One region of the Sphingomonas sp. T1 genome, then DNA from elsewhere that is predicted to be linked to it. Evidence: predicted binding sites of a transcription regulator. Region 1 holds the regulator's gene; each other region holds the start of a gene.

Region 1 (7,345 bases):
CGTCGGCGCGCCACGGCCGGTCATATTGCGTCCGCACCCGCGCCCCGACCGCCTGCACCAGCAGCCGCATCGGCTTGCCCGTCACCGCGGCATAGCCCTTCACGCGCAGGATGTCGGCGTCGCGCGCCAGCGTCTCGATCCGTGCCGCCAGCGCCGCCGGGTCCGCGATCTCGCCAAGCTCGACGATCATGCTGTCAAAATCGTCATGCTCGTGATCGTCCGCGCCATCATGATGCGACGGCCGCGCCGCGATGTCGTCCTCCGCCGCCGCGTTCAGCCCGAGCACGACGCGCGGATCGATCACCCCGTCGGTCAGCGCGATCACCGGCAACGCACGCGTGGACTCCGCCGCGATCACCGCGCGCGCCGCAGCCACCCCCGCCTCGCCCGCCAGATCCGCCTTGGTCAGCAGCACCAGATCCGCACAGGCGAGCTGGTCCTCGAACACCTCGGCGAGCGGCGTCTCGTGATCGACGCTCGGATCCGCGCGACGCTGCGCCTCGATCGCGGCGAGGTCGGGCGCGAACCGCCCCGCGGCGACCGCTTCCGCATCGGCCAGCGCGATCACCCCGTCGACCGTGATCTTCGACCGGATCGCGGGCCAGTCGAACGCCTTCAGCAACGGCTTGGGCAGGGCGAGCCCCGATGTCTCGATCAGGATATGGTCGGGCCGCGGGTCGAGCGCGAGCAAAGTCTCGACGGTCGGGATGAAATCGTCAGCGACGGTGCAGCAGATGCAGCCATTGGCGAGCTCGACGACGTTCTCGGCCGGGCAATCGGGGATCGCGCAGCCCTTCAATATGTCGCCGTCGATGCCGAGCGTGCCGAATTCGTTGACGATCACCGCGAGCCGCCGGCCACCGGCATTCCGGATCAGGTGGCTGATCAGCGTGGTCTTGCCCGCGCCGAGGAATCCGGTGACGATGGTGACGGGAATCTTGGCCAGGGTCGGCTGGGGTTCGGTCATGCGATACTCTCCGGGCGTCGGAACGACAGCCACGGACGGACGCACATCCGCAGCCACACGCGCGCGCGACCAAGACGGCCGCACGCGTTCGTCGCTCAGACGGAGTACCGTGCCGCGACCATCCCCTGGATCAAGGCAAGAGCGACCATGACGCTGGCAGGTCTCCTGGCTCGCGGGTCGAAGCTCGATGCACGCCTTCCCAGGTCCCGTGACCCAGTGGCTGCCCCCGCATCGGGGGCCTGTGCGTCTCGCTCACCGCTTACAGTTGCAGGGACAGCCGCGGCATTGGGAGGCAAACCTCCCGCACCGCATTCCCATTCAAGCCCCGAAGGGCACCGGCGCGATCTGTCGAGGTTCGGTAGAACCAAACCTCGCGGTTGGGTTTAGAGGAGTTTGGCGGTTGTGCCAATGCACCTGACCTCCGTCATCCCGACGAAAGTCAGGACCCAGAGCCAAACAAAATGCGGTGCCTGGCTCTGGGTGCCGGGTCGAGCCCGGGATGACGACGCTGTTTGTTAGCCCCGCACTACCTCGATCTCGTCGAACCGCTTCCACCGGTAGATCGCAAAACTCAGCACCCAGCACGCCACGAACAGCGCGATTATCGCAAAGCCCAGCCCGTTGAAATTCTCGCCCAGCGCCGAAGCGACGTCCCACACGCCCCCGCTGAGGCCCAGCTTCGACGCCAGCAGCGCGAGCGTTTCGATCCCGCCGATCGCGATCGCGACGATCGCCGAGATCAGCGTGATCGTGATGTTGTAATAGAGCTTGCGGATCGGCTTCACGAACGCCCATTCATACGCGCCGAGCATCACCACCCCGTCGGCACTGTCGACCAGCGCCATGCCCGTCGCGAACAGCACGGGCAGCACCAGCACCGTACCGATCGACAACCCGTCCGCCGCCTGGCTCGCCGACAGGCCGAGGATCGCGACTTCGGTCGCAGTGTCGAACCCCAGCCCGAACAGGAACCCGAGCGGCGCCATGTGCCAGCTGCGCGTCACCAGCCGGAACATCGGCCGGAACAGCCGCGCGAGCAGCCCGCGATTGCCGAGCAGCAGGTCGAGATCCTCCTCGACATAGCGCCCCCCGCCGCGGACATGGCCGAAGGTCCGCCACACCGATCGCAGGATGATCAGGTTCATTGCCGCGATCGTGAACAGGAACAGCGCGGAGATCAGTGTCGCGATCACCCCGCCCGCCTGCTTGAACGCCTCGAACTGTGACAGAGCGCTCGCGGTCAGCGCGATGGCGACCGCGGCGATCAGGACGATCCCCGAATGGCCGATCGCGAACCAGAAGCCGACCCCGATCGGCCGCTGCCCGTCCTGCATCAGCTTGCGCGTCACATTGTCGATCGCCGCGATATGATCCGCATCGACCGCGTGGCGCAGCCCCAGCCCCCAGGCGAGCATCGCGGTGCCCAGCATCAGCGGCTGCGCCTGGAACAGCGCGAACGCCCATCCCCAGGCGGCGATGTTGGCCGCAACCAGCATCGCGAACATCCAGCCGATCCGGTGTCGCGTCGAACGCCCGGCGGTCCGCCCGGTCATGATCTTGGTCATTAGCACATCCCCGGCGTCCGACGAGGACGGGGGCCTGCCGCGAACGACCGGGACGCGCGCCGACCGGACGCCATGAGCGGCCGGCATGCGTCGCCGATGCGGCCCCCGCCGCATGGTCGTCGCTCAGACGGCGTTCACCGTGCCTCGGCCACCCCCTGGACCGGGACAAGAGCGACCAGACGCCGGCAGGTCTCCTGGCTCGCGGGTCAAGGCTCGACGCACACCTTCCCAGGCCATCGGCCCAGTGGCTGCCCCCGTCGCAGGGGGCGCGTGCGTGTCGCTCGCCGCTTACAGTTGCAGGGACAGCTGCGGTCTTGGGGCGAACCCCGCACCGCATTCCCATTCAAGCCCCGAAGGGCACCGACGCGATCTGTGCGGATCCGGCTTGCGTCGGACCTGCGCCACAGGGCTAGCGCGTTTTGCCCGCGCTGACGACAGGATTTGCGTGCGGCGCAACGCCGGACATGTCGTCCCATCTCACCGCAACGTCTGCCGTACCTCGTACGTTGATCGCGTAACCGACCGGTGTCCTGCCGGTCGCGGCGTTGCCCGCTTTCCGCCCCGCGGCATTCGTGCGAGCAGCGCAGACCTTCATCGCCCCGCTGAACGGAGCCCGCATGCGCCCTCTCGTCCCCGTCGCCGAAGCCCAGTCCCGCCTCTTCGCCATGGCATCGCGCGTGCCGGCCGAAACCGTGCCGCTGCGCTCCGCGATGGGTCGCTGGGCGGCGGAGGACATTCTCGCCCGCCGCACCCAGCCCGCGACCGACCTCTCGGCGATGGACGGCTATGCGATCCGCTACGCCGATCTGCCCGGGCCGTGGACGGTCATCGGCGAAAGCGCCGCCGGCCGCCCCTTCGCCCGCTTGGTCAGCGCGGGACAGGCTACGCGGATTTTCACTGGCGCGGCGATGCCGGCGGGCGCCGACACTGTGCTCGTCCAGGAGGAGGCGGCGCGCGACGGCGACGGGCTGATGCTCGACGGCGAAGGCCCCGCCTTCGAGGGACGCAACACACGCCGCAAGGGGCTCGACTTCGCGACCGGCACGCGGCTGATCGCGGCCGGCGACCGGCTGACGCCCGCCCGCATCGCGGTCGCTGCGACCGGCGGGCACGGCGCCTTGTCGGTTGGCCGCCGGCTGCGCGTCGCCGTCGCCGCGACGGGGGACGAACTCGTCCCGCCCGGCTCGACCAGCGACCCCGTCCCGCTGCCGGAATCAAACGGCATCATGCTCGCCGCGATGCTCGCCGACCTGCCCGTCGACATTATCGATCTCGGAATCCTCCCCGACCGGCTCGACACGCTGCGTGACGCCTTTGCCGGGGTCGATGCCGATCTGCTCGTGACCACCGGGGGGGCGTCGGTCGGTGATCACGACCTCGTCCGCCCCGCGATCGAGGCAGCGGGCGGCAGCATCGACTTCTGGCGGATCGCGCTGCGCCCGGGCAAGCCGATGATGGCGGGCACGCTTGGCAGGACGATGCTGCTCGGCCTGCCGGGCAATCCCGTCTCCGCCTTCGTCACCGCGATCCTGTTCGTCCGCCCCGTCGTCGCGCACATGCTCGGCGCGCGCGATCCCCTGCCGCAGACGACGCATGCGCTGCTCGGCGAGGATCTTCCGCCCAACCAGTCGCGGACCGACTATATGCGCGCCGAACTGCGCGACGGCCGCGCCTATGCCTCGACCATCCAGGACAGCTCGATGCTGCTGACGCTCGCCCGCTCGTCCTGCCTGATCATCCGCGATGGCGACGCGCCGGCGGCAAGGGCGGGCGACTCGGCGGAAATCCTCGTCATCGCGTGACGTCACCGCTTGACGAAGCTGCAAGTGTTCCATAGAAGTTCCTCGTCTGTTCCGGACGGAGAACCGTTATGCTCACGCGCAAGCAGCACGAGCTTGTCTGCTTCATCAATGACCGCCTCGCCGAGACGGGCGTGTCGCCCTCGTTCGAGGAGATGAAGGACGCGCTCGACCTGAAATCGAAATCGGGCGTGCACCGTCTGATCAGCGCGCTTGAGGAGCGCAACTTCATCCGGCGCCTGCCCAACCGGGCGCGCGCGCTCGAAGTGCTGAGGATGCCCGAGCGTCCCGAGGCGGCAACAGGGCAGACGGCGGCGAAGTCGGGGCCGAAGGTGGCGGCATCGGCCGACACCGTATCTGCGCCGAACACGGCCAGCGCCACGCCCGCGTCGCCCGCCCGCATCGCGGCGAACGACGTCGTCGAGATCCCGCTGCACGGCCGGATCGCCGCCGGCGTCCCGATCGAAGCCTTCGAGGGCAGCTCGATGCTTGCCGTCCCGGCCGCTTTGCTTGGCACTGGCGAGCATTATGCGCTGGAGGTTTCGGGGGACTCGATGGTCGAAGCCGGCATCCTCGATGGCGATTATGCGCTGATCCGCCGTACCGAGATCGCCCGCGACGGCGAGATCGTCGTCGCGCTGATCGAGGACAGCGAAGCGACGTTGAAATATTTCCGCCGCGAGGGCGCGATGGTCCGGCTCGACCCGGCCAACCGCGCCTATGACCCGCAGCGTTATGCGCCCGCTCAGGTCCGGGTTCAGGGCAAGCTGTCGGGTATCCTGCGCCGCTACGACTGACGAATGCTGGGGGCGCTGGCGGTCATCACCGCCACGCAACCGGCAGTGGCGTTCGTGACCAACGGCCCCAGGCACCATCGTCCGCGTTTCGGAATTGCGGCCCTCCCAATCGGAGGCCCCACCTTCGCAGGATCATGACCCGACATACCCAGTCGCGACCTATCGCTCTGACCACCCCCGAGCCGGCACCCGAAACCGGACCGACGCCGCCCCCCCGGCCAGCCCATGCTGATCGCCCGCCGCCCCGAACCGTCGCATTGGCCGCGCCAGCGTCGGTGGATCGCGCCACGGGTGCCGGTCCCCCGGATTGAGCACCGTCACCATCCGCCCCGTGGTCAACGTCAACGCGATCCCCCCGGTCCGCGCGAGCATCGACCGGTCGAGCTTCAGCCATCGCGGCGTACAACCGCGCGGCAGCCCGCGCTCGCTGATGACGATGTCCGCGCGCCGGCATGCGGCAACCATCTGCGCAATCGGCACCCGGTAAACGCTGCGCGTCGCCAGCACGCGCCAAGCCCGGCCGCGGGCTACGACATCGGTCAGGCACAGGTCGCGGCTGCGCCGCGCATCGGGCTGATCCGCGAGAAGCAGCGGCTCACCATCGACCCCGCCATTCTCCGCCAGCGTATCGCGGACATAGTCCCCCGCCCGATCGCGGAGCAGCGCGAGCCCGGCGGCGGTCCGGACCGCGACGTGACGCCCATCGCCCGTTACAAGGATATCGGGTGACGGCGTCGTCAGCGCCCACGCCGCGCCGACCGCCAAGGGCAGGATCCCGATCCGTCGCCACCGCGTCCGCCACAGCGCGATCCACACACCGCCGCCGACCATCAAGGCAAACGCCCCGTCGGGAACCGCAGGCAACGCGCGGACTGCGCCCGGTGCGTGGGCGACCGCACGCGCAAGCCACAGCAACGCGTCGAGCGCATGCTGCACCAGCCACCAGGCGGGTGCGCCGAGCCCAATCGTGTCGAGCAGCAGCGCCAGCGCCTCGAACGGCATCACGACGAACGTGGTCAGCGGGATCGCGACGATATTGGCCACCGCGCCGTACACCCCGGCCTTGTGGAAATGATAGACCGCGATCGGCATCAGCGCCGCCTCGACGACGAGCCCGGTCAGCAGCAGCGACACGGCGCCGCGCAACAGGCGTCCTGCCGCGGCCCTCGTCATGCGGCGTGAACGTGGCACGGACGACGGGATGCTCGTGCAGCGCGATGATCGCGGTGATCGCGGCGAACGACAATTGGAAGCTCGGCCCGGCGAGCGATTCAGGCAGCGCGAGCATCACCGCGATCGCTCCCGTCGCGACGAGCCGCAACGTCATCGCCTCGCGCCCCATCGCCAGCGCGACCAGCACCAGCAACGCCGCGACGCAGGAGCGGATCGTCGGCACCTGGCTGCCCGTCAGCACGGTGTAGCCGATCGCCGCTGCGGCACCGGCAAGCGCGGCGATCAATGGCAGTCGCGTGTGCAGCGCGAGCCATGGGCTGAGCGCCAGCAGCCGCATCACGATCAGCATCGTCGCGGCGACCGCCGCGGTGATGTGGAGGCCGCTTACCGAAAGGAGATGCGCCAGCCCGGCGCGGCGCATCGCCTCCGCATCCGCGTCGCTGATCGCGCCGACGTCGCCGGTCGCCAGCGCCGCCGCGATCCCGCCCGCGCTCCCGTCAAGCTGCGCGACGATATGCCGCGACAGCGCCACCCGGACTCCAGCGCCGCCGCGGCCCGGCTCTGCTACCACCACAGGCGAAAAGCCCCGCCCCGTCGCGCCGATCGCGCCAAACCAGGCGACGCGCGCAAAGTCATAGGCGCCGGGCACCGCGGGCAAGGGCGGCGGCATGAGTCGCGCGCGAAGCTTTATCGTCGCGCCGATTGCGAGCGCCGCTGGCGCATCCGCCTCTGCCAGGTTGATGCGGACGCGGCCTGGCAACGCAACCGGCGCGCCATCGGCGTCCTGCCCCGGCCTGACGGGCCGCACCGTCAACCGCACCAGTCGACGCGCGAGGAGCGGTTCGATCGTCTCGACCCGCGCCGACAGCTGCACGAATGTCGGCCCCGCGAGCACCGGTGCCGCCACGCGGTCCGATCGCACCCAGATCAGCCCGATGCCGAGCGCCGCCGCAATCGCGCCGATCGCGAGCATCCGCGCTGCACGCCCGCCGCGCCCCACCGCAAGTCCGGCCAAACCGCCAGCGACCAGCACCAGGATCGCGG
Region 2 (7,345 bases), 2.5 Mb from region 1:
CCGCCTGACGTCCCCCGCCTGACGTAACGGTCTCCCGCGCAAGCGGGAGACCCCGTCCTACGCGGCGGCGCGGCGCCCGACGATCAGCAGCCCGCCAAGGCTCAGCACCCCCGCGGCCATCAGATACACCCCGACCAGCCCGAGCCCGCGCGGCGCCAGCGCCTCCGCCACGATCGGCGCGAGCGCGCCGCCGAGCACGCCGCCAAGGTTGAACGTCATCGACACGCCGGTATAGCGCACGCCCGCCGGAAACAGGCTCGGCAGCCATCCACCGAGCGGGCCATAGGCGAACCCCATCACGAACAGCGCGCCCGACAGCCAGAGCGACACCGTGACCAGCGATCCCGACCCCAGCATCGGCCCCATCAGCGCGCCGACGACGATGCAGCCGGCGAACCCGATGCTGAGCATCCGCGCCGCCGTATAGCGATCCGCCAGCACGCTCGCGAGGATCACCCCCGCCGCCAGAAACCAGATCGCGACCAGCTCGACGCCCAAAAACGCCTCGCGCGAATAGCCGAGCGTCTTGGTGCCGTAGCCGAGCGCGAATGCGGTCGCGAGATAGAAGAGCGCGAAACACGCGATCACCCCGAACGTCCCCGCCAGCGTCGCGCGCAGATGCCGCGTCAGCAGCTCGGCGATCGGCACGCGCGGGATCGCCTCGGTCTTCTCCGCTTCCAGAAACGCGGGCGTCTCGGTCAGCTTCAGCCGCACCCACAGCCCCAGCCCGACCAGCACCGCGCTGACCAGGAACGGGATCCGCCACCCCCAGGCGAGGAACTGCGCCTCGTCGAGGACCAGGCCGATGATCAGGAACAGCCCGTTGGCGGCGAGAAACCCGACCGGCGCGCCGAGCGGCGGGAACATCCCGAACGTGTTGCGGCGGTGCGGCGGCGCATTCTCGACCGCGAGCAGCGCGGCGCCACCCCATTCGCCGCCCAGCCCCAGCCCCTGCCCCAGCCGCATCAGGCAGAGCAGCGCCGGCGCCCACCAGCCGACCTGCGCATAGGTCGGCAGGAACGCGATCGCGACGGTCGATCCGCCCATCAGCAGCAGCGACGCGACCAGGGTCGACTTGCGCCCGACCCGGTCGCCGAAATGCCCGAACAGCACCGCGCCCACCGGCCGCGCGACGAACGCCAGCCCGAACGTCGCATAGCTCAGCAGCAGCTGCGCCGACGCCGACTGGCCCGCGAAGAACAGCGGCCCGAACACGAGCGCCGCGGCGGTCGCGTAGATGTAGAAGTCGTAAAATTCGACCGCGGTGCCGACCAGGCTGGCGGCGAGGATGCGGCGGCTGGACCTAAGCGTGCTCATGCCGCGTGCATCGCCGCCCGCCGCCGCCCCGTCAATCGCGCGCTCGGCTTTAGCGCCCCAAGGCGTGCGCCAACCCGAGCAGCATCCAGTACAGCCCGCCCGACAACAGCATCGCAACCGGCAGCGTCATGATCCACGCCAGCCCCATGTTCACCAGCGTCCGCCGCTGCAGCCCGCCGCCATTTGCGACGCTCGCGCCCGCAACGCCCGACGACAGGATATGCGTCGTCGACACGGGCAGGCCGAACCGGTCCGCCATCAGGATCGTCGCCGCCGCGACCAGCTCCGCCGACGCACCCATGCCATAGGTCAAATGCGACTTGCCGATCCGTTCGCCGACGGTGACGACGATCCGCTTCCACCCGACCATCGTGCCGAGCCCGAGCGCGAGCGCGACCGTGACTTTCACCCAGATCGGGATGTAGCGCGTCCCCTGCTCGAGCCCGCCGCCATAGGTTTTCAGCTCCGTGATCTCCTGCGCGGTAAAGCGCGCCTGCGCGGTCTTGTCCGCCGCGACCAGCTTGGTGGTGTCGAGCACGAGGTACATGTCGTTGCGCAGGTTCGATGTCGCCGCAGCGGGCACCTTGCCGAGCGAGCCATAGCCCTCGATCCGGCGGGTGACGTCGTTCGACAGCGTGGCGAGCGCGCCATAGACGACGGGCTCGGCGACCTGCTTGGATTTCAGCGCGGTGGTGACGCGCGCGCGGGCGGCCTCGACCGTGGCGGGGGCGCCGTCGGCATGCGCGGCATAGGCCGACGACGCCGCGCGGGCGCTCTGGACGAACGCCGGCGTCGCGCTTTCGGGCATCGTCCGGTTCAGCGCATAAGCGGTCGGCGCGCAGCCGATCAGGATGAGCATGATCAGCCCCATCCCCTTCTGGCCGTCATTGCTGCCATGCGCAAAGCTGACCGCGGTGCACGTCCCGATCAGCAGCGCGCGGATCCCGCGCGGCGGCGGCGTATCGCTCTCGGGCGCCTCGTACAGCTTGCGATCGCGCAGGAAGCGCTTCATCACCAAGAGCATCAGCAGCGCGCCGACGAAGCCGACCACCGGGCTGAACGCGAGCGCGGAGAGCACCTTGGTCACCTGCGCCATGTCGACGCCCGACGTGCCGTCCGCGCCGCCGTTGATCAGCTGGTTGGCGAGCCCGACGCCGAGGATCGAGCCGATCAGGGCATGGCTCGACGAATTGGGCAGCCCGACCGCCCAGGTCGCGAGGTTCCACAGGATCGCCGCGAGCAGCAGCGCGAAGATCATCGCAAACCCGCCCGCGCTGCCGACGTTGAGGATCAGGTCGACCGGCAGCAGCGTGATGATTGAATAGGCCACCGCGCCCGACGACGTCATCACGCCGACGAAATTGAAGAATCCCGACCAGACGACCGCGAGCGGCGCGGGCATCGAATGCGTGTAGATGACCGTCGCGACCGCATTGGCGGTGTCGTGGAAGCCGTTGACGAATTCGAACCCGAGCGCGATCAGCAGCGCGAGCCCGAGGAACGCGAACGCACCGACCGCGAGCGTCTCGCCGACCTGCGCGGTATCGGTGGCGATGCTGAACCCCGCATAAGCCAGCCCCCCCAGCAATATTGCCAGAAAGATCCAGCGCCCGGCCGGATGCAGATCATGATCGAGCCGCGGTCCGCTGCGCGGTGCGCGGTCGATCGCGTCGACCGTTAATGGGGAAGTAGCCATGATCGCGCAGTCGGCCCTAACGATTACAACTTTATGACAACGCGATGCATCGCCGCGCGGCGATACCAGAATGACACAGTGACGAACCCCGCGCGGCGCGCGACCGCCCATGATCCTCCCCCGCCGGGGGAGGCAGGCACAGCCTGACGGCGGGGGAGGACCGCCGCGCCTTTGACAGAGCGGTCCTCCTCCAATCGCGCATCGGATCGAGCGCGAAGACGCTACCGCCCCGCGAGGCTTGCCAGCTGCGTCCCGTTGCGCGTCAGCAACGCGGCGGTCTGGACCGTGGCGTCCTGCATCATTTCCGCGCGGCACCGGCGCGACTCGGCAAAGGCATTCAGCCCGCCGGTCCGCGGGGCGCAGGTCCGGTTGACCGCCGACTGCACGCGACGCGCGAGCACGCGCCGGCCGGCGTCGCTGGCCAGGTCTAGGCCGGCATGCGAGACACGGATCGTGACGGGGTCGCGCACCGGATCGGCGGCAGCGCCGGTCGCAAAAAGGCACGCGGAAGCGATCGCCGCCGAAGCGACGCTGTGGAGGATCTTCATGATGACGTCCTTTGCTGGTCCTGCGGTCCGCAGGCACACCGCCTGCGCGCGACTAAGCCTGACCGTCGGGAGGACCGTCTCTGCGCGGCCTCTCCGACGAAAACCCTCGTCGCTGCGCACGCCCTACGCCCGGATCGTTACGCGCCCGCGACGGTTTGGCGACGGTTCGTCGGTCGCCCCGCGATTTCGATCACCCCGCACCCGGACGGCGACGGCACGCCCGTTCACATCCCCGGATAGCGCGCGAATTCGGGCAGGCTCGCCAGGTCCGCCATCCACGCCAGCCGCTCCGCGACCTGGATTTGCGCGCCCGGTGCAACCGACTCGGGATCGTCGAGCGTGCACGACTGGATGTCGATGATCCCCGGCAGCGCGACCGGGTTGGTGTAGAACAGGCCCGTCCCGCACGCCCCGCAGAACAGCCGCCGCCCGTGCTCGGACGACGCATAGGTCACCGGATCGCCCGAAATCGTCACCTGCTCGGTCCTGAACGCGATCCAGCCGACCATCGGCGCGCCTGCGCTTCGGCGGCAATCCTCACAATGGCACAGCGCATGATGCGCCGCCTCGCCCGTCGCGACATAGTGGATCGCTCCGCAATGGCATCGTCCCGACAACATGCACGCCTCCTGTTGATATTCTCGATTTGTTCCACACATCGCTGCGTCGTGCAAGCCTTAGCCGCTTGCCCGATCGCGCCCCGTTCCCTACCTGTTCACCGGTGAACCAGATCGCCCATCCGTCCGACGCAAACCGCCAGCCGCCCTATCTCCGCGGCCTCAACGATCCCCAGCGCGAGGCGGTGCTGACCACCGACGGCCCCGTCCTGATCATCGCCGGCGCGGGCACCGGCAAGACCGCGGCGCTGACCGCGCGACTCGCGCACCTGATCTTCACCAAGAAGGCGTGGCCGTCGGAGATCCTCTCGGTCACCTTCACCAACAAGGCCGCACGCGAGATGCGCGAGCGCGTCGGGCGCCTCGTCGGCGACGCGGTCGAGGGGATGCCGTGGCTCGGTACCTTCCACGCGATCGCCGCCAAGATGCTGCGCCGCCATGCCGAGCTCGTCGGGCTGCAGTCCAACTTCACGATCCTCGACACCGACGACCAGCTGCGGTTGCTCAAGCAGCTCATCCTCGCCGCCGATATCGACGAGAAGCGTTTCCCGACGCGCAGCCTCGCCGGGCTGATCGACCAGTGGAAGAACAAGGGCCTCGTCCCCGCCGATATCGATGCGGGCGAGAGCGAGCGCTACGCCAATGGCCGCGGCGGCGAGCTGTACGAGCAATATCAGACCCGGCTGCGCGCGCTCAACGCGTGCGATTTCGGCGACCTGCTGCTCCACATGCTCGTCATCCTGAAGACTCACCGCGACGTGCTCGCCCAGTATCAGCAGCGCTTCAAATACATCATGGTCGACGAGTATCAGGACACCAACTCGTCGCAATATCTCTGGCTGCGGCTGCTCGCGCAGGAACGCAAGAACATCGCCTGTGTCGGCGACGACGACCAGTCGATCTATTCGTGGCGCGGCGCGCAGGTCGAGAACATCCTGAAGTTCGAGCGCGACTTTCCGGGCGCGAAGGTCATCCGCCTCGAACAGAATTACCGCAGCACGCCGCACATCCTAGGCGCAGCCTCGGGCGTGATCGCCAACAATGGCGGCCGCCTCGGCAAGCAGCTCTGGACCGAGCTCGACGTCGGCGAGAAGGTGAAGGTCATCGGCGTCTGGGACGGCCCCGAGGAAGCGCGCCGCGTCGGCGAGGAAATCGAGAGCGTCCGCCGCACGGGCAAGAGCCTCGACGAGGTCGCGATCCTCGTCCGCGCGCAGCACCAGACGCGCGAGTTCGAGGACCGCTTCATCGCGATCGGCATGCCATACAAGATCGTCGGCGGCTTCCGCTTCTACGAACGCGCCGAGATCCGCGACGCGCTCGCCTATCTCCGCGTCGTCAACCAGCCCGCGGACGACCTCGCCTTCGAACGCATCGTCAACGTCCCCAAGCGCGGCCTGGGCGACAAGGCGGTCGCGCGCATCCACCAGCTCGCGCGCGCCACCGGCACCCCGCTGACCACCGCCGCCGCCCGCATCCTCGACACCGACGAGCTGACCGGGGCCGCCAAGAAGTCGCTCGGCCGCCTCGTCGGCGACATCGCGCGCTGGCGCGACATGGCGACCAGCCTGCCCCACGCCGAACTCGCACGACAATTGCTCGACGAGAGCGGCTATACCGCGATGTACCAGGCCGAGAAATCGGTCGAGGCGACCGGCCGGCTCGAGAATCTGAGCGAACTCGTCCGCGCGATGGAGGAATATGATTCGCTCGGCGCATTCCTCGAACATGTCTCGCTCGTCATGGACAATGAGGGCGGCGCGCAGGATCCGCAGGTCACGATCATGACGATCCACGCCGCCAAGGGCCTCGAATACGACACCGTCTTCTGCGTCGGCTGGGAGGAAGGGCTGTTCCCCTCGCAGCGCTCGCTCGACGAGGGCGGCGTGAAGAGCCTCGAGGAGGAACGCCGCCTCGCCTATGTCGCGATCACCCGCGCGCGTCGCCTCGCCGTCATTCTCCACGCCGCCAATCGCCGCATCTACGGCCAGTGGAATTCGTCGATCCCCTCCCGCTTCGTCGCCGAACTGCCCGACGAGCATACCGACACCGAGACGACGATGTCGGGCGGCGCGAGCCTGTGGCAGGCGAACTGGTCCGACCGCGCCGATCCGTTCGCCGACGTCGCACGCGGCACCGGCCGCGGCCCCGGCTGGCAGCGCGCGGCCACCCCCGGCGGCGGCTTCTCGACCAAACCCGCCCGCGTCGTCGAAAGCCGCGCGAGCGCGATCAGCCTCGGCAACAAGGGTCGCGACGACCTCTCGCTCGGCCAGCGCGTGTTCCACCAGAAATTCGGCTATGGCAGCATCGCCGAGATCGAGGGCAACAAGCTCGAGATCGACTTCGAACAGGCCGGCCGCAAGCGCGTCATGGACAGCTTCGTCACGATCGCGCCGTAAGACGACCGGTCGGCGCCAACCTGTACGGGAGCCGACAACCCCGTTCAGGAACGATGCCGAACCAGGATCGTATCGTCCTTCCAGCCCGATCTCGGGCAAGAGGACACGTCATGAAGTTTACGCATCTCATCGCCGCCGGGCTCGCCTTCGCCACGCTCGGCCTCGGCGTGGCCGCGCCCGCCGAAGCCCAGCGCGATCGGGGCCATAGCCAGCAGTATCGCGACAACGATCATCGCGGTGATCACCGTGCCGATCGTCGCGACTATCGCCGCAACGACCATCGCGGTCGCCACGACGGCCGCCGCTTCCGCGGCCGCGACAATGACCGCCGCAACTGGAACAACAATCGCCGCTGCCGCACCGAATGGCGCAACCATCGTCGCGTCCAGATCTGTCGTTGACGAAAGCCGGGTGGCGGCGCGATGTCGCCACCCGTTACCGGGACACCCCCCCGTGCCACCCAACCGTGAAAGGATTTCGATCATGAAGCGTTCTCTCGGCCTCGCGACGATGATCGCCGCGACCTGCCTGTCCGCCGCCGCACCCGCCGTCGCGCAGACCAGTGCCGACAACGCCCGTTTCGCCGCCGCCCAGGCGCGCCTCGACAGCGAGTTGCAGATCTTCCGCGAGGAATTCGATCGCTACCAGTCGCTGCGCGGCAATCGTGGCGGCAGCTATGTTCCGCCGGCGCCGCAGGGCGGCTATCGCCAGGCACCCGACCGGTACGAAGGCGGCTACCCCGACGAACGCGACGAGGGCAATTACGACCCG
Region 3 (7,345 bases), 620 kb from region 1:
GCTGATCGGTCAGGCGGCGGTCGCGTTCGAGATTTTGTTCCACGTGGAACCTCCGCGGGATCGCGACGAGGCCTTGCGCGTGCTGCTCACCGCATGATTATCGGCCTCACCGGCTCGATCGGCATGGGCAAATCCGCCGTTGCCGCGATGTTCGCGGAAGAAGGCGTCCCCGTGTTCGACGCTGATGCGACGGTCCACCGACTGCAGAGTGTCGGTGGCCGACTCGTCGAACCGATCGGCGCCGCGTTTCCCGGCACCGTCCAGGACGGCGCGGTCGACCGTACACGCCTGGGGGCGGCGGTGTTCGGCGACGACGATGCGATCCGCCGTCTCGAGGCGATCGTGCATCCCGCGGTCGGTGAGGAGCGTCAGGCGTTTCTCGATTCTCATGCCGGCGCACTGGTCGTGTTCGACGTGCCGCTGTTGTTCGAAACCGGCGGTGACGCGCGCGTTGACTGCATCGTCGTCGTGACCGCCGCCGCCGATGTCCAGCGGGCCCGCGTGCTTGCCCGCCCCGGCATGACAGCCGAGCGTTTCGCCGCAATCCTCGCCCGCCAGACACCCGATTCCGAAAAACGCGCGCGTGCCGATCATGTCATTCGGACCGACACGAGTTTCGACGAAACCCGCGCGCAGGTTCGTGCGGTGATCGCTTGCGTGACGGGACGTGAGCGCCGATAACAGCCGGATGCGTGAGATCGTCTTCGATACCGAAACCACCGGCCTCAGCTTTTTCGGTGGCGATCGCATGGTCGAGATCGGCTGTGTCGAGATGGTCAACCGGGTCGAGACCGGGCGCACCTTCCACGCTTATTACCATCCCGAACGGGACATGCCGGTCGAGGCGTTCAACGTCCACGGGCTGAGCCAGGCGTTCCTCGCCGACAAGCCGCGGTTCGGCGACGGCGTGGCGGACCTGCTCGATTTCGTCGGCGATGCGCCGATGATCGCGCATAATGCGAGCTTCGATTTCTCGTTTCTCAACGGCGAGCTCGTCAAATGCGGACGGCCGATTATTCACCTGAACCGGATGATCGATACGCTGCAGATCGCCCGCAGCCGTCATCCGGGCGCGAAGCATTCGCTTGATGCGCTGTGTTCGCGGTTCGGGATCGATCGGAGTCACCGCGTTCTCCACGGCGCGCTGCTCGACGCGCAGCTTCTGGCGCAGGTCTATGTCGAGCTGTTGGGTGGTCGCCAGATCGGTCTCGGCCTGCTCAGCGAGCGGACCGTCACCGCTGCGACTCCGGTCGTCGCACCGGCGCCTCGTGTCGTTCGGCAACCGCGTGTTTTCACGGTCAGCAAGGGAGACCTTGCGGCCCATGCCGCGTTTATGAAGGGGATCAAGGATCCGATTTGGGGGGCCGTGGCGTCCGGATGACGCCGGGCGGACGGAGCCAATAGGACCGTCCGATGAGAAGGAGACGATAATGGATATCCGGATTTCTGGTCATCAGGTCGCCACTGGCGATGCGCTCAACAGCCATGTGGAAGACCGACTCCAGGGTATCGCCGACAAGTATTTCTCGCGCGCCATTTCTGCCGAGGTCACGTTCGGCAAGGGGCCGCATGATGCCGGCTTCAAATGCGATATCGTCGCGCATGTCATGAAGGGGCTGGTGCTCAAGGGCCATGCCGATGCCTATGACGCCCGTGCCGCGTTCGACGGCGCCGCGGCCAAGATCGAAACCCAGCTTCGCCGCTATATGCGTCGCCTCAAGGATCGCCATGCCGGTGAAGCCGTGGCGATCGCGGAAAGCAACGGCTATGACAATGCAAGCTATACGCTGTTTCAGGAGCAGGTCACCGAGGACGATGCCCCCGATGCGCCCCTGATCATTGCCGAGACGCGCGTCGACATTCCCGAGGCCAGCGTATCCGACGCGGTGATGATGCTCGATCTTCGCAATACCGCCGCACTATTGTTTATGAATGCGGGTACTGGCGCGCATAACATGGTCTATCGCCGCGGTGACGGCACGATCGGCTGGGTCGAACCGCAACGCTCCGCATCCGCCGCACCCTAATAGAGCGCGCGAGCCGCAACAGCTGTTGTGACGCTGCGCTTTACGCCCCCGTGCAAACCGTTAAGGCGGGGCGTGCGGGGGCGCTTTGAGACATGAACAGCATGAATGACTTCAGTGATATGCTGCGTCCGGACGCGGTCCTGACCGGCATGGTCGCGGCAAACAAAAAGGCCGTGCTTCACCATGTCGCCACGCTTGCGGCCGACATTGTCGAAGGCGACGCAAAAACTATCGCGGACCGTCTGATTGCCCGCGAAAAGCTGGGCTCGACGGGATTTGGCGGTGGTGTCGCGATCCCGCATGCCAAGCTCGACGGACTGACACAGGTCACGGCGGTGTTCGCGCGACTGGCGCAGCCGATCGATTTTCAGGCCGTCGACGATCTGCCTGTCGATCTCGTCTTCATGCTGTTGTCGCCGACCGATGCGGGCGCGGTTCACCTGAAGGCGCTTGCCCGGATATCGCGGCGGCTGCGCGACAAGCTGTTCCTTGACAAGCTCCGCGGTGCGGGTTCGACCGATGCGCTTTATGCGCTGTTCACCGCCGATGCGGTCCGCGATGCCGCCTGAACTGGCCTCCGCCGGCGCCGAGGCGCATTTTCGCGCGCTGGAATCGCTCTACGCCTGTGCGCCGATCAACCGCTTCTTCGAATCGACGCTCGAGATACCAGAGGCCGGTGTTGCGCGGATCCGGTTCACGATCGACGAACGTCATTATCATGCCGGCGGTGCCGCGCACGGGACGAGCTATTTCAAGATGCTCGACGATGCCGCCTTCTATGCCGCCAACAGTCTCGTCACCGATCGCTTTCTCCTGACGACCGCGTTCAACCTGTTGCTGACCCGCCCGTTAAAGGCGGGGCCGGTCATCGCCGAAGGCCGCTGGATCAGCGGGAAGCGCCGCGTGTTCGTCGCCGATGCCCGGCTGATCGACGCCGAGGGGGAGGAGGCGGCGCGGGGCACGGGTACGTTCATGCGCTCACGGATCGCCCTGGCCGGGCTTCCCGGATACCGCGTCTCGCCGCGCCCGCTGCCGTGATCGTCCTGCGATGAGCGGCCGTCTTCCCAGCGGCGTCGTCGTCAGTGCGCTGCTCCGACGGGTCAACGACGCCGGCGGTTTTGGCGCGGTGCTCGCCAAAGGGGACGCGCAGGGCGGCGCGATCCTCGTGATCGCCATCGACCGTGGTGCCCTGCCCCGCCTGCTCGAGCGCGGAATCGGCGCCGACGGGCGAACGGCGCTGATCGACTCGACTCCGGCCGAAGATCTCGACGGCTATTGGCGTCGACGGCGGTCGAGCGATCCAGATCTCTGGGTGATCGAGGTGGATGTCGCAGCGGCGGAACGGTTCGCCGCTGAAACGATCCTGGCCGATTGACTCCAAAGTCCCCCCGATAGAGGGGATATTCAACATTGATTGGCGTTGTGCTGGGACGGGTGCGATCCGGATCAGTTACGCAGTCGGGGGGATGCCTGGACGATCGGCTCGTACGATTGGTTCCGTGGTCCAACCGCATCTGAATAAGTTTGAATGACGATTTTGCAGCGGGCCGCAACGATTGTGGTCATGACCTTCTCTCTCGCCGGCCTGTTCGGCAACAGCGCGCCCAGCCAGGCGACCGGCGTCGATCGCTCGACCGCCAGCCTCACCGCACTCGCAAATCTAAACGCCCTCTCCTCTCAGAATGTTCCGCAGACCGTTCCCGCCGTGACGCCCGTCACCGCCGTCGAGCCCGCTGCACAGACCGCCGTCCCGACGTCGGCCGAAATCGAAGACGAAGAATTCGAAACGCTCGCCCAGGCCGTTGCCGCGCAGGATAGCGCCGCCGCCGACGAAGCGCTCCAGTGCCTTGCCGGCGCCATCTATTTTGAATCCAAGGGCGAGCCGCTCACCGGTCAGCTCGCCGTCGCCGAAGTCATCATCAACCGCGCCAAGTCGGGCCGCTTCCCCGCCGACGTCTGCGACGTCGTCAAGCAGCGCGGCCAGTTCAGCTTTGTCCGCGGCGGTCAGATCCCCGCGATCAACAAGGGCACGTCGTACCGCACCGCCATCGCCGTCGCGAAGGTCGCACTGGCCGATGCATGGAACAGCCCGGCCGAGAAGGCGCTGTATTTCAACACCGCCGATCGCCGCCCTGCGGGCCGCGTGATCAAGGTCGCTTCGATCGGCAACCACGTCTTTTATCGCTGATCGACAGCCGATCCGGAGAGGGTCCGGGATCATGATCAGGATCCCACCTGCATCGCTAACGCTATAAACAATCCGTGAACGCGCTTGCGTCGTTCGCGGATTGTTCTATTTCTGGCGCATGCTCGACAGCCCCCCGGACTCCTGCATCGACGAACCCGGATCGCCCTTATGTGCCGCCGACGTGGCACGCGGCGTGATCCGGATGTTATTGCGCCACGACTTGACCGCGATGGCGGAAGTTCCCCTCGACGGGGGGCGTCGCGCCGATCTGATGGCGATCGATGCCCGCGGGCAGATCGTCGTCGTCGAGATCAAGGTGTCGCGCGCGGATCTGGTCGGGGATGGCAAATGGCCTGAGTATCTCGGGCATTGCGATCGCTATTTCTGGGCGGTGCCGGCCGGGTTCGACATGCGGCCGCTGCAGGGGGCGGCGTTTCTGCCCGAACGTACCGGGATCATCGTCGCTGACCGCTATGACGCCGCGATCGTCCGTGAGGCGCATACGACCCCCCTGCCCGCGCATGTCCGCAAGCGCTGCACTTTAGCCTTTGCCAGACGCGCCGCACGACGCCTGATCGCACAGGTCGATCCCGACGCCGCCGGTCTTGCCTTCTGATCCGGCTGGCGGCTGATCCTCACGATACGCGGCAGGATCAGCCGCCCGGCGACGTGATCGTCAGAATTTCGGCCCCGCGACCGCCTTGCGGGTCTTCTTCGGCGCATCGGCCAGCAGCTTGGTCACCACGACGTTGCGACCATCCTGCTTGGCATAATCGCGCGCCGACATGCCGGCGATGATATCGGCCTGATCGGGGTCGGCGTTTTCGTTGAGCAGCACGCGGATCATGGCAACGTCGCGGCGCTGAACGGCGCGGATCAACGGCGTTTCCCCTGCCGAATTGGCAAGATTCGGATTGGCGCCGGCTGCGGTCAGGATCGGGATCATGTCTGTCTGGCCGAGCGTCACCGCGAGGAGCAGCGGCGTGTTGCCCTTGCCGTCGCGCAGATTGGCGTCGGCGCCTTTCTGCAGCAGGAACCGCAGATAGGTCTCGTCGGCACGTTTGATGACGATGTGCAGCGCACCCTCGCCGGTCGAGACGTCGCGCGCATTGACGATGCTGCTGCCCGGACGCCCGAGCATTTCGAGGACCTCGTTGTTCTTCGACTCGCGAACCGCGTTCAGGAATTTATAGCCTTCCGACTGGTTCTGGGCATGCGCGGCACGCGGGGCGACCACAGTGGCGGCGGGAAGCGCGATCACGGCTCCCATCAACAGGGCGCCCATGGTCTTGGCGCCCGTCGTCAGGGCGGGGCACTGGCGGATATACGACATCGATAGATCCTCGGGACGCGGGTGATGTGCGACGCTTGCGCCGCACGGGCTAACAGATCAAGGCTGGCTGTATCATGACCAATCGACGCCCCGCCCTTCTCGCCGCCCTCGCGCTCGCGGCGTGCAGCCCCTCTGCGCCCGATACGCCCGCGGCGCCCGCGACGCCGCCGCTTGCCGGCGCGCGGATCGGCGGGCCGTTCACGCTCGTCGATCAGGACGGGCAACAGGTCAGCGACCGCCGGTTCGCGGGCAAATACCGGATCATGTATTTCGGCTACACCTTCTGTCCCGATGTCTGTCCGACCGACATGCAGACGATCGGCGGCGCGATGAAACTGCTCGAGGCCAGCGACCCGGCGCTCGCGGCGCGGATCGTGCCGATCTTCGTGACCGTCGATCCGACGCGTGACACACCTGCGGTCGTCAAGCAGTTCGTCACCGCCTTTCATCCGCGCATCGTCGGGCTCACCGGCAGTCCCGCGGCGATCGAGACCGTAAAGAAGGAATTCGCGATCTTCTCGGCCAAGGGGGATGCCGCGCCCGGTGGCGGTTACCTCGTAAATCACTCGCGTCAGGCCTATCTGATGGATCCGGACGGCAAGCCTCTCGCGCTGCTGCCACAGGATAAGGGACCACAGGCCTTGGCCGACGACATCAAGCGCTGGGCCCGATGAGCGCCAGATTCTGGGAAGACACGCCGATCGAGAAGCTCGACCGCGGCCAGTGGGAAGCCCTGTGCGACGGTTGCGGCAAATGCTGCATCCACAAACTCGAGGACGAGGATACGGGCGAGCTCGTCGCGACCAACGTATCGTGCCGGCTGCTCGACCGGCGCAGCGGGCAGTGTTCGGACTATCGCCACCGCCACGCCTATGTCGCCGAATGCGTGCGCCTCACGACGTCGAACGTCCGCGACATCGACTGGCTGCCCTCGACCTGCGCCTACCGCCTGCGCGCGGCGGGCGAGCAGCTTCCCGAGTGGCATTATCTCGTCTGCGGCGACCGCGAGGCGGTGCACCGCGCCAAACAGTCGGTCCGCGGCTGGACGATCAGCGAGGACGAGGCCGGCGAGCTCGAATATCACGTGATCGACCGCGAACTCTGACCCGGTGATCGACGGCCTCGAGATCATCCGGCATGCGCGCGCGCGCAGGGCTCGGTTGTCGATCGATCCCGCCAGCGGCCGTGCCAAGCTCGTCCTGCCCAAGCGGGCGGCGCTGAAGCAGGCACTGGCCTGGGCGGAGGAGAAGGCGGACTGGATCGCCGAGCAGCGCGCGCGTCTGCCGCAGCCGCAGCCCTTCGTTCCCGGTGCGGTCGTGATGGTCGCCGATGAGCCGGTGACGATCGCGTGGACCCCGGGCAGCCGCCGCACGGTGGTCCGCGACGGCGCGATCCTGTCGCTGTCCGGCCCCGTCGAGACGATTCCGCGCCGTGTCGAGGCATGGCTCAAGCGTACCGCGCTGGGCCTGCTGGACCAGGAAACCGCCGAATATGCCGCCAAGGCTGGGGTCAGCGTCACGCAGGTCGCGATCGGCGATGCCAGGGGCCGCTGGGGGAGCTGCGCGTCGAGCGGGGTGATCCGCTACAGCTGGCGGCTGATCCTCGCCCCCGGCTTCGTGCGGCGGGCAACGGTGGCGCACGAGGTCGCCCACCGCGTCCACATGAACCACGCGCCCGCCTTCCACGCGCTCGTCGCCGATCTCTATGGTGAGGACCCCACCCCTGCGCGCGTCTGGCTACGCACGCATGGCGCGGCGCTTCACTGGGTCGGTCGATCGTCCTGAAAGCGGTCGCGCG

Evidence for each region. The regulator LexA, encoded in region 1, represses DNA repair genes until DNA is damaged. The targets are predictions, from matches to a motif close to GTTCCNCNCTTGTTCT.
Region 2: the regulator LexA is predicted to act here: its motif matches at 4,264-4,279, upstream of GV027_RS03885 (ATP-dependent helicase).
Region 3: the regulator LexA is predicted to act here: its motif matches at 4,307-4,322, upstream of GV027_RS12615 (MmcB family DNA repair protein).

Annotation. Positions count from the first base shown of each region.
Region 1 covers NZ_LR733875.1:3,400,642-3,407,986, reverse strand. Annotated here, with positions in the region: gene cobW (cobalamin biosynthesis protein CobW) at 1-967, opposite strand, end outside; cobalamin riboswitch at 1,106-1,322, opposite strand; gene GV027_RS15540 (HoxN/HupN/NixA family nickel/cobalt transporter) at 1,483-2,520, opposite strand; cobalamin riboswitch at 2,700-2,912, opposite strand; gene GV027_RS15535 (molybdopterin molybdotransferase MoeA) at 3,150-4,334, shown strand; gene lexA (transcriptional repressor LexA) at 4,403-5,128, shown strand; gene GV027_RS21820 (ComEC/Rec2 family competence protein) at 5,288-6,301, opposite strand; partial or broken gene GV027_RS21815 (ComEC/Rec2 family competence protein) at 6,390-7,345, opposite strand, start outside.
Region 2 covers NZ_LR733875.1:895,502-902,846, forward strand. Annotated here, with positions in the region: gene rsmD (16S rRNA (guanine(966)-N(2))-methyltransferase RsmD) at 1-8, shown strand, start outside; gene GV027_RS03865 (MFS transporter) at 58-1,317, opposite strand; gene GV027_RS03870 (inorganic phosphate transporter) at 1,367-3,013, opposite strand; gene GV027_RS03875 (UrcA family protein) at 3,235-3,561, opposite strand; gene GV027_RS03880 (GFA family protein) at 3,786-4,181, opposite strand; gene GV027_RS03885 (ATP-dependent helicase) at 4,283-6,574, shown strand; gene GV027_RS03890 (hypothetical protein) at 6,619-7,059, opposite strand; gene GV027_RS03895 (glycine zipper 2TM domain-containing protein) at 7,058-7,345, shown strand, end outside.
Region 3 covers NZ_LR733875.1:2,780,709-2,788,053, forward strand. Annotated here, with positions in the region: gene GV027_RS12575 (shikimate dehydrogenase family protein) at 1-97, shown strand, start outside; gene coaE (dephospho-CoA kinase) at 94-681, shown strand; gene dnaQ (DNA polymerase III subunit epsilon) at 689-1,381, shown strand; gene hpf (ribosome hibernation-promoting factor, HPF/YfiA family) at 1,431-2,027, shown strand; gene GV027_RS12595 (PTS sugar transporter subunit IIA) at 2,129-2,596, shown strand; gene GV027_RS12600 (PaaI family thioesterase) at 2,586-3,065, shown strand; gene GV027_RS12605 (DUF1491 family protein) at 3,076-3,402, shown strand; gene GV027_RS12610 (cell wall hydrolase) at 3,592-4,215, shown strand; gene GV027_RS12615 (MmcB family DNA repair protein) at 4,334-4,831, shown strand; gene GV027_RS12620 (ankyrin repeat domain-containing protein) at 4,892-5,548, opposite strand; gene GV027_RS12625 (SCO family protein) at 5,623-6,222, shown strand; gene GV027_RS12630 (YcgN family cysteine cluster protein) at 6,219-6,653, shown strand; gene GV027_RS12635 (M48 family metallopeptidase) at 6,658-7,332, shown strand; gene GV027_RS12640 (transglycosylase domain-containing protein) at 7,308-7,345, opposite strand, start outside.